2 regions of the Krasilnikovia sp. M28-CT-15 genome follow, and region 1 is predicted to be linked to the other one. Evidence: riboswitches for the same ligand, from Rfam matches in the RefSeq annotation. Region 1 holds a riboswitch; the other holds the start of a gene.
What was found. Region 1 has a riboswitch for S-adenosylmethionine ahead of thrC (threonine synthase). Riboswitches for the same ligand answer to the same signal wherever they lie in the genome.
Positions count from the first base shown of each region.

Region 2: another riboswitch for S-adenosylmethionine. It lies ahead of ACMCNO_RS20845 (ABC transporter substrate-binding protein); the one in region 1 lies ahead of thrC (threonine synthase).

Region 1 is NZ_BAAGAK010000001.1:7,089,349-7,094,388, forward strand. Features, by position in the region: gene ACMCNO_RS32575 (GNAT family N-acetyltransferase) at 1-910, opposite strand, end outside; gene thrC (threonine synthase) at 1,200-2,477, opposite strand; SAM riboswitch class I at 2,490-2,621, opposite strand; gene ACMCNO_RS32585 (ABC transporter permease) at 2,863-3,771, opposite strand; gene ACMCNO_RS32590 (alpha/beta fold hydrolase) at 3,768-5,040, opposite strand, start outside.
Region 2 is NZ_BAAGAK010000001.1:4,570,971-4,576,010, forward strand. Features, by position in the region: gene ACMCNO_RS20840 (LysR family transcriptional regulator) at 24-938, shown strand; SAM riboswitch class IV at 1,021-1,132, shown strand; gene ACMCNO_RS20845 (ABC transporter substrate-binding protein) at 1,388-2,245, shown strand; gene ACMCNO_RS20850 (amino acid ABC transporter permease) at 2,281-3,057, shown strand; gene ACMCNO_RS20855 (amino acid ABC transporter ATP-binding protein) at 3,054-3,785, shown strand; gene ACMCNO_RS20860 (dihydrofolate reductase family protein) at 3,782-4,363, opposite strand; gene ACMCNO_RS20865 (neprosin family prolyl endopeptidase) at 4,549-5,040, opposite strand, start outside.

The DNA of each region.
Region 1 (5,040 bases):
CGTTCGCCGACGCGTTGATGGTGTCGACAGCGGTCAGCCCCGGCCGCGCGGCGCGGATGTGGCGCAGGTTCTCCAGCTTCACGATCAGGCCGAGCCGGTGCCCGCGATGCGCGGGGTGGACGATGGTGATCTGCTGCCAGGCGTGCTCGGGAGCCGCGTCGGTCCCGGTCAATGTGCTCCACGCGACCAGCCGCCCGGTGGCGGTGTGCACCGCGCCGGTGTGGAACGCGGTCATGCCCCGGGCGCGGCGGGCCTCCTCGTTGCCGCGCACCCGGGCCCCGTCGACCCGCTCGGCTTCCATCACCAGATCCCCGACCGGGGCGTCGGACAGCAGCCGGCCGTCCAGGTAGGCCAGATCCTCGAGGAATTCGTCCGGCGGCACCCCGATCCACTGCACGAGCCGGTATCCGTCCGCGTGCCGCCACGCCTCGGCCCGCAACGCGTCCAGCCGCTCGCGGTCGGCGCCCCCGACGTCGAAGCGGCTGCGGGTCTCCCGCAGGGCCGCCTCCGCGCCCATCGCGGCCGCGAACGAGGCGCCGTCCGGGCGGGCACCGGCCGTGGTCCCGATGAGACGTTTGCGCCCGGCCACCCGGGCCCGCTCGACGGCGTGGGCATGCAGCGCCCGGCCGAATCCCTGGCGCCGATGTGACGGCGCGACGACCAGCAGAATAGACACATTGTCCAGATTGTCGTACTGCGGCAGGTTGAGGCCCAGGAAGCCGACCGCCGTACCGTCGCCGTCGACAGCGAGGTAGCGCTCCTGCTCCGTGCCCGGGAAGGGATGGCGCACCGCCACCGCGAACACCGACTTCGCCACGGGTGGAAGATCCGGAACATCCCATTCGGCCGCGGCCCGCAGCACGGCGTGCGCCTGGTCGATCGTGGCGTCCGTCAAAGGCTCGATGCGCATCCCGACAGGGTGAACGCACACCCCGTCCGGCGCGAACGAATATTGCCGGGCAGGATTCACGCAGAAAATTTGGTCGGGAGGACGCGCGCACAGCGCCTCCGGCACTGGGTCGTTGGGTCCCTCGGAGATTGTCGCCAAGCTCGAAGGTGGGACCTCGTACGGCGTCGCGTCCTCCCGCGTAGAGCATCCTGCCGAGCCTGGGATCGGTTCCGCAAGCCCTCCCCGGAAGGAAATACCCGCCGCCGGTCGGATACCCGACTATGCGCTGGTCAGCGCGGTAGGCCCCGGATCAGCCCAGCAGGCCCGCGTCACGGGCCGCGCGCAGCGACGGCTTGATCCGGTGCGTGGGCCCCACCCGGTCGGCGACCGCGTCCAGCGTCTTGAGGCCCTCGCCGGTGTTGAACACGACCGTCTCGGCCTCCGGGTCCAGCCGCCCGCTGGCCACCAGCTTCTGCAGCACCGCGACCGTGACCCCGCCCGCGGTCTCCGCGAAGACCCCGGTCGTACGGGCCAGCAGCTGGATCCCGGCGCGGATCTCGTCGTCGTCGGCGTAGTCCATCCAGCCGCCGGTACGCGTCACCGTCTCGATCGCGTACGCCCCCGCGGCCGGATCACCGATGTTGAGCGACTTGGCGATGCCGGTCGGCTTCACCGGCACGACGGTGTCCGACCCGTTGTGCAGGGCCGTGGCGATCGGGTTGCAGCCAGCGGACTGGGCGCCGAACACCTTCCACCCGCCCGCCGGAGCTTCGACCAGCCCGATCTCGACCAGTTCCGTGAACGCCTTGTCCACCTTGGTCAGCAGCTCCCCACTGGCCATCGGGATGACCACCTGGGCCGGGATGCGCCAGCCGAGCTGCTCGGCCACCTCGTACCCGAGGGTCTTGGAACCCTCCGCGTAATACGGCCGCACGTTGACGTTGACGAACGCGGTGTCCTCGTACTCGTCCGTCTCGACCAGCTCGCTGCACAGCCGGTTCACGTCGTCGTACGAGCCGTCGATGGCGACGAGCTGGCCGCCGTACACGGCAGTGGTGACGACCTTGCCCTGCTCGAGGTCGCCGGGGATGAACACGACCGACGGCGCTCCGGCCCGGGCGGCGTGCGCGGCCACGCTGTTGGCCAGGTTGCCCGTCGAGGCGCAGGCGAAGCGGGTGAAGCCGAGCCCGCGGGCGGCCGTCAGCGCCACCGACACCACCCGGTCCTTGAACGAGTGCGTCGGGTTGGCCGAGTCGTCCTTCACCCACAGCGGCGCCCGCAGCCCGATCGCGGCGGCCAGGGCGGGCGCGCTGACCAGCGGGGTCAGCCCCGGGTCGAGGGTGACCCGCTCGGCCGGGTCCTGCCCGGCGGGCAGCAGCGCGGCGTAGCGCCAGATGTTCTGCGGGCCCGCCTCGATCTGCGCGCGGGTCACCCGGGCGAGCGCGGCCGGATCGTAGGCGATCTCCAGGGGGCCGAAACACTCGTAACAGGCATGCTGCGCGGCGAGGGGGAATTCCGTCCCACAGCCGCGACAGACCAGGGCGCGGGCGGGGCTGGTGGAGACTGGGGCGTCGACGGTCGACGTCATGGCGAGGCCTTCCTCTCATCTTTCCCCGGCGCGACGCGCGGGGACGGAATTAGCACCTGCCGCACGTCTGGCCTCGTCATCGAGTCGAGTGCGGTGGTTGCCGGGGCGTCATCGGGCCGTTCCCTCAGCCCCTCTGGATGAGGTATGCAGTTGTGCCGCCAGCTTACGGGGTGTGCGGGTCATCCTCACCCTGTGATCCCGATCTGTGAGCGTCCTCTCGGGCTTTAGGACTTTTTGGTCGCACGTTCGTCGTGCGCCGGACCGTCGCTCCCGCCGAGACCGGGCGCGGGGATCCATTCGCCTGGCGGCTCATGAGCGGATCCCCGCACCCTGCCAGGTCCGTGCGACCACAACCGCAGGTCCGTGCGACCACCACCCGCGAGGGTCAGCTGGTGACGTCCTTGCGGGTGAAGCGCCAGAAGGCCAGGCCGATGAAGACCGTGGCGTAGCAGAGGGCGGCGATCGCGCCCTTCGCCAGGTCTGCCGTCTGCATCGGGGTCGAGAGCAGCCCTTGCCAGGCGTCGGCGTAGTGGGTGGGTAGCACCGTGCGCAGGTTTCCCAGGGCGGTGATCTGGTCCAGGATACTGGAGAGGATCCAGAGCAGGACGGCGCCGCCCACCGCGCCCAGTGCCGCGTCCGTCAGCGTGGAGAGCAGGAACGCCAGCCCGGCCACGATCAGCATGGTCGTCGCCAGGTAGGCCAGGATCGCCAGCAGGCGCAGCACTCCGGGGCCCGGTGGGATCTGGGCGGCGATCGTGCTGCCCAGGGGGTGCCAGCCGTAACGCAGGGTGCCGATCAGCAGGGCCGTCCCGGCCAGGGTGAGCAGGGCCAGCAGCGAGTAGGCCAGGGCGACCACGAGCTTGACGCCGAGCAGGCGGGATCGGGGTACCGGCACGGCCAGCAGGTAGCGCAGGGTGCCCCAGCTCGCCTCGCTGGCGACCGTGTCGCCGCAGAACAGCGCGACCACCACGATGAGCAGGAAGCCCGCCGAGACCGCGATGCTGAACAGCGCGAAGTTCAGGCCGCTGGAGGTGGCCAGGTCGACCAGGCTGGCGAACGCCCCACCGCGCCGCCGCCCGTCGTCGTCACCGTCCCCGCCGAACTCGAAGGCCAGCAGAATGATCAACGGCAGCACGACCATGAAACCCAGGGCCAGTTGCGTACGCCGCCGCGACGCCTGCCGCCGTACCTCCGCCAGGATCGGCAGGGTCGCCGACGGCCGGTAGCCGGCGACGACGCCCAGTGACCCGAACTTGCCGGTCACCTGGCCGCTCAGCTCCCGCTGCCCGCTCATCGGTCACCACTTCCTCGCGAGTTGTCGCCCACCAGTGCCAGGAAGGCGTCTTCGAGACGGCGCCGGGGCACCACCCGGTCCACGCCGACCCCGGCGCGGACCAGCGACGCCACCACCTCGGTGCGCGGGGTGCCGTTCATGTCGACGATCAGGCCGGTGTCGCCGTCCGGGGTGACCGACCGGACGTCCAGCTCCGCCAGCACCCGGGACGCGGCGGGCACATCCGAAACCTCCAGCAGCACCGACGGGGAGTCCCCGACGATGTCGGAGACCGGCCCGGCGGCCACGATCCGGCCCTTGTTGACCACCACGGCGTGCGTGCAGGTCTGTTCCACCTCGGCCAGCAGATGGCTGGAGACCAGGACGGCCCGCCCGTCGGTGGCGTAGCGCTGCAGCACCCGGCGCATCTCCGCGATCTGCGGCGGGTCCAGCCCGTCCGTGGGCTCGTCGAGCACCAGCAGCTCGGGCAGGCCCAGCATGGCCTGGGCGATGGCCAGCCGCTGCCGCATGCCGTGGCTGTACGTCTTCGTCCGGCGGTGCACCGAGTCGCCCAGCCCGGCGATCTCCAGCGCCTCGTCGAAGTGCGCGTCCGCCTCCGGCCGCCCGGTGGCCCGCCAGTACGCCCGCAGGTTCTCGTACCCGCTGAGGTGCGGCAGGAAGCCCGGCCCCTCGACGAGCGCCCCGACCCGGGACAGGATCGGCGCGCCCGGCACCAGCCGGTGCCCGAAGACGAGCGCGTCCCCCTCGGTCGGCAGGGTGAGGCCCATGAGCACCCGCAGCGTGGTGGTCTTGCCCGCCCCGTTGGGCCCGAGCAGGCCGACGACCTGGCCCCGCTCGACCGTGAAGTCCACCCGCTCCACCGCCACGAACCCGTCCCCGTACGCCTTGCGCAGGCCGCGGACCACCAGCGGGGTGTCGGCGTACTCGTCGATCGTGGGGGTGTGCGTCCGGCGGCCCCGGCGGCGGCGCACGGCCAGGAGCACGACGATGGCCAGCGCGATCGCCGCGGCCAGCCCGGCCAGGACATACCACCAGATCGAGTCCGGGTTCGGGATCGGGGTGCCGGTCACCGTGGGCAGGGTCAGCGCCGGGTCCACCGCGACCGTGTACGTGGTCGGCTGCGCGGGGGCGAGGAACGCCTGGTCACTGGTGGCGACCACGACGCGGACGGTGTGCCCGGCGTCGATGCGCCGCACGATGCCGGGCAGGGTGACCGCCACCGGCGCCGCGGCGGCGATGTCACTCGGCAGGCCGGTGAGCCGGACCGGG
Region 2 (5,040 bases), 2.5 Mb from region 1:
TCACCCCGGCCCCGGAGTGCACCATGCGCATCGAACAGCTCGAATACCTCACCGCCGTGACCCGCTTCGGCTCCCTGCGCCGCGCCAGCGAACAACTGCACGTCTCCCAGCCGGCCCTCAGCGAGGCCATCCGCAAGCTCGAACGTGAACTCGGCGTGACACTGCTCGACCGGCACCGCTCCGGTGCGCGGATCAGCCTGGCCGGCCGGGAACTGCTCCAGCCGATCGTCGACGTTCTGGAGTCGGTCGCACGGCTCAAGGCCACCGCCGGCGACCAACTGGCCGCGCGACGGCTGTTGCGCATCGGCACCGTCAACGCGGGCACCGCCTCGCTCGTGCTGCCCGCCGTACGAGCCTTCCAGGCGGCGTACGCGGGCGCCGCGGTCGAGGTGCGCAACCTGCAACAGGACGACATCCACGTGTCGCTGGCCGAAGGCACCCTGGACCTCGGCCTGGTCAACCTGCTCGACGGCGACGACGTACCGCCCGGCCTCGAACCCACTCCCCTGCTGCTGGGCCGTCCGGCCGCGGTGCTGCCCGCCAGCCATCCGCTCACGGCACAGTCCGAGGTCTCGGCGGACGACCTGCGCGCGGAACGCTTCGTCGCGATGCGCTCCGGCTACCTCATGTACCGCTTCGCCCACCGCCTCTTCGGCTCCGACCTGCCCGCCGCGTGGCACTCCACCGACGGCGCCGAGATGGGCAAGATGATGGTCGCCGAAGGCATCGGGCTCACCGTCCTGCCGGACTACAGCGTCCTCGGCGATCCGCTCGAACGCGCCGGCATGATCGTGACCAGACCGCTGGCCGGCGACACCACGGTGATCACGATGACCGCGTTGCACCGGCGACGCGCCCGGGTGCTGCCCGCCGTCCAGCAGATGCTGGGTCACCTGCGGGAGCAGGCGCGGCAGCCGTTGCAGGCGCGCACAGCCTGACCGGCGGAGTCAGCGCAAAGGTCGTGAGCGTGGTCATATCGGCTGGACGATCCACCGACCCGGGCTGCTAGCCTCGTCGGCAGGTCATGAGCGCCAGCATCAAGCCCCGGCTTGCTGGCCGGCAACCCTCCTCCGCGGTGGGGTGCCCCGGGTGAAGACCAGGCATCGGAGCACGCTCCGTGCAAGCGTGGCCTGGCCCCCCAGGTCAAACCCGACCTAGGAGAGCAATGATTTCCCGCCGCTGTGCCGCATCGCCAGACGCCGGCCCGATGCCGGCTCTGACCCGGCGGCGGCACATCGACATGATGCGGGTGTGCAGCGCGGCGTGTCGCCGCGCCACCGCGCGTTAAGCGCACCGCACCCCGCTTCCCTTCCCGCGGTGGGCGCATCTCGCCGTCCGACCGGACCCTTGTGCCCGCCGCACCGATCACCCCTTCTCGGAGAACCCTGTGCGATTCCTGCCTGCCCTCACCCGGGCCGCCGCCCTCGCCGCCGCTGCGATCCTCGGCGCCACCCTGCTCACGGCGTGCGGCGACGACACGAAGTCCGGCTCAGCCGACAACCCGTACGGCCTGCTGCAGCCCGGTGTGCTGCGCACCGGCACCCTCACCGACGCCCCGCCGAACGTCTACCTCAAGGACGGCAAGTTCACCGGCTTCGACAACGACCTGCTCACCGCGGTCGCGGCCAAGATCGACCTGAAGGTGGAGTTCGTCGGCACCGACTTCGCCGCCCTGCTGTCGCAGGTCAACAACCACAAGTTCGACGTGGGCAGTTCCTCGATCACCGTGACCGAGGCTCGCAAGAAGACGGTCGACTTCGGCAACGGATACGACTTCGGCTACTTCGGGCTCGACGTCCCGGCGAACTCCTCGATCACCGGCTTCGACCAGCTGACCGGCAAGCGGGTGGTGGTCGTGCAGGGCACGGTCCAGGACGACTACGCCACCGGCAAGGGCCTCAACCCGGTACGGGTGCCCGACTACAACGGCGCCGTCAACCAGCTCAAGGCGGGCACCGCCGACGCCTGGATCGCCCCCGCGGAGATCGGCGAGAAGTCGGCCGCGGACAGTGGATCCAAGATCAAGGTGGCGGCCAAGCAGCTCAGCCCCGCCCCGACCGCGTACGCGGTGGCGAAGGGCAACGACGCGTTGCGCGCGGCGCTGAACACCGGCCTCGACCAGGTCATCGCGGACGGCACCTGGAAGCGGCTGCAGGAGCAGTACTACCCGGGCCGCCCGATCCCGGCCGGTTTCACGCCGGGCAGTGGTCAGGCGGCGCCGTCCGCGTCCGCGTCGGCGTCCTGACCGGTGACGACTGAGCGGGGGGCGGTGACCGGCCGATGGAATCGGTGAGCACGCTGTGGGAGACGTTCTTCGACTGGCCGTCGATGCGCGCCGCGCTGCCCGAGATGCTGACCGTCGGGCTGCGCAACACGCTGGTCCTGGCGGTCTCCGCCGCCCTGCTCGGCTCCGTGCTGGGCCTGCTGCTGGCCGTCGCGGGGATCTCGCGGACCCGCTGGCTGCGCTGGCCCGCACGCGTCTACACCGACGTGTTCCGCGGCCTGCCGGCCGCGGCGACCATCCTGTTGATCGGGGTCGGCCTGGCACCGCTCGGCATGGAGATCTGGGGGCCCAACCCGTACCCGCTGGGCATCCTCGCGCTGTCTCTGATCGCTGCCGCGTACATCGGTGAGATCTTCCGGTCCGGCATCCAGTCCGTGGAGGCCGCACAGCTCGAAGGGGCACGCGCGCTGGGCTTCTCCTGGGCCGAGGCGATGCGCCTGGTGATCATTCCGCAGGGGATCCGCCGAGTGCTGCCGGCCTGGGTGAACCAGCTGATCGCGCTGATCAAAGACTCCAGTCTGGTGTACTTCCTCGGGCTGGTGGCCAGCCAGCGGGAACTGTTCCGGATCGGGCAGGACCACGCGGCCACCACCGGCAACGAGTCCGCGCTGCTGCTGGCCGGGCTCTTCTATCTCGCGCTGACCGTGCCGCTGACGCACGCGGTCAACTGGATCGACCAGCGGCTGCGCCACGGCCGCCAGGTGAGCGTCCCCGCGGCGGACGACGACGAAGAACCCGCGCTGTCCGGCGCGGGAGCGGGGAGCGAGCGATGACCGGTTCGGTGAGCCTGAGCCTGCGCGACATCCACCTGGCGTTCGGGTCGACCAAGGTTCTGCGCGGCGCGGACCTCGAGGTGGCCCGCGGGCAGACCGCGTGTGTCATCGGCCCCTCGGGGTCGGGCAAGTCGACGCTGCTGCGCACCATCAACCGGCTGATCGAACCGGAGCGCGGCGACGTGCTGCTGGACGGGCGCAGCGTACTGCGCGACGACCCGGACCGCCTGCGGCAGCGGATCGGCATGGTGTTCCAGCAGTTCAACCTGTTCCCGCACATGAGCGTGCTGCGCAACATCACCCTCGCGCTGCGCAAGCTCAAGGGGCTCTCCGAGGACGAGGCCGTGGCGCTCGCCCGCAGTCAGCTCGAGCTGGTGGGGCTCGCCGCGAAGGCCGACGCCCGTCCGGCGCACCTGTCCGGCGGGCAGCAGCAGCGGGTCGCGATCGCCCGCGCGCTGGCGTTGACGCCGCAGGTGATGCTGTTCGACGAGGCCACCTCCGCACTCGACCCCGAGCTGGTCAAGGGCGTCCTGGGCCTGATGGCCGACCTCGCGGCCCAGGGCATGACCATGGTCGTGGTCACCCACGAGATGGGCTTCGCCCGCGAGGTCGCCGACACGGTGGCCTTCATGGACCGCGGGGTGGTGCTGGAGGCCGGCGCACCGGCCGCGATCTTCGAGGGAGCCGCCCATCCCCGGCTGCGCAGCTTCCTGTCCCAGGTCCTCTAGGGCTGCGCACCGCCGGGCGGGCCGGTCAGCACGGTGGGGACGTACTCGAGCAGTTGAAGCCGGCCGTCGAACGTGCGGCTGGCGACCATCTCGAGGGCCACGTCGGGGTATCCGTCGTAGATGCGCTCTCGTCCGGTGCTGCCCGTCACCACGGGGAAGATCACCAGGCGGAACCGGTCCACCAGCCCGGCGGCCAGCAGCGACCGGCACAGCGCCAGGCTGCCCAGCGTACGCATCGGGCTCGTACCGTGCTGCTTCATCTCCCGCACGGCGCCCACCGCATCCTGGCCGACCAGCCGGGTGTTCGCCCACGACAGCGGCGGCCGCAGGGTGCTGGAGAACACCACCTTGGACATCCGGCCCATCTCCGCGAAGGCCGCGTCATCGGGGTCGGCCGCGGCCATCGCGGACATGAGCCGGTAGGTGTTCGCGCCCATCAGTACGGTGTGCCCGCGCTCCGGCTGCTGATCCAGCCACTCGAGATACTCGGGTCCCTCGAGTCCCCACCAGCCCGGCCAGCCGTCCGCCGCGGCGTAGCCGTCGAGCGAGGCGATGAAGTCGATCATTACTTCCGGCATGCGTATCCCTCCCCTGCGGACGAGGATCGGCCGACCTGAGGCCGTGAACCTCCTCAGACCATGACTAGCAGGCCTCGAGGTCGACGTGACCGCAACGGTCCGGGTTCCGCCCGGTCGGTACCACGAGCGGCCCAGGGCAGCCGGTCCCCGGGCCGCGGTCGTCCCCCCTCCGCCGACGGGACTGCTCAGCAGGCGCCGGGTCCGCCGTACCGGAAGGTCCGGTTGCTCAGCGGGACCACGGTGTACACGCTGGGCACGGCGTAGGTGGACAGGTTCACGTCGAGCAGGCTCAGGAACGACACGCTGCCGACGCGGGCCGCGCCGGTGTTGCTGGCGGGCAGGCCGTTGCCCATGTCGGTGCAGGGCTGGGCGTTGGGCGAGGCGACCTCACCGAAGTACTGCACCGTGCCGGTGACGGTGAACTGTCCACCCCAGAGACTGTCCGGGAAGTAGCCCACCCACTCCGTGTCGTACGCGACCCACCAGGCACCGTTGTAGTGCTGGATGCCGAGCTGCCTGCTCACGCCCTGCGGCAGCGTGTCGCCCGGTTTGATGTTCTGGCTGTACTGGACGAAGCCGCACGCGTTGTAGCAGGTCTCCCCGTGGTTCACCCAGTGATACACGAACAGGTGGGGGTCGCTGTCGCCGTTGACCGTGCGGTCCACGTTCCAGCCGAC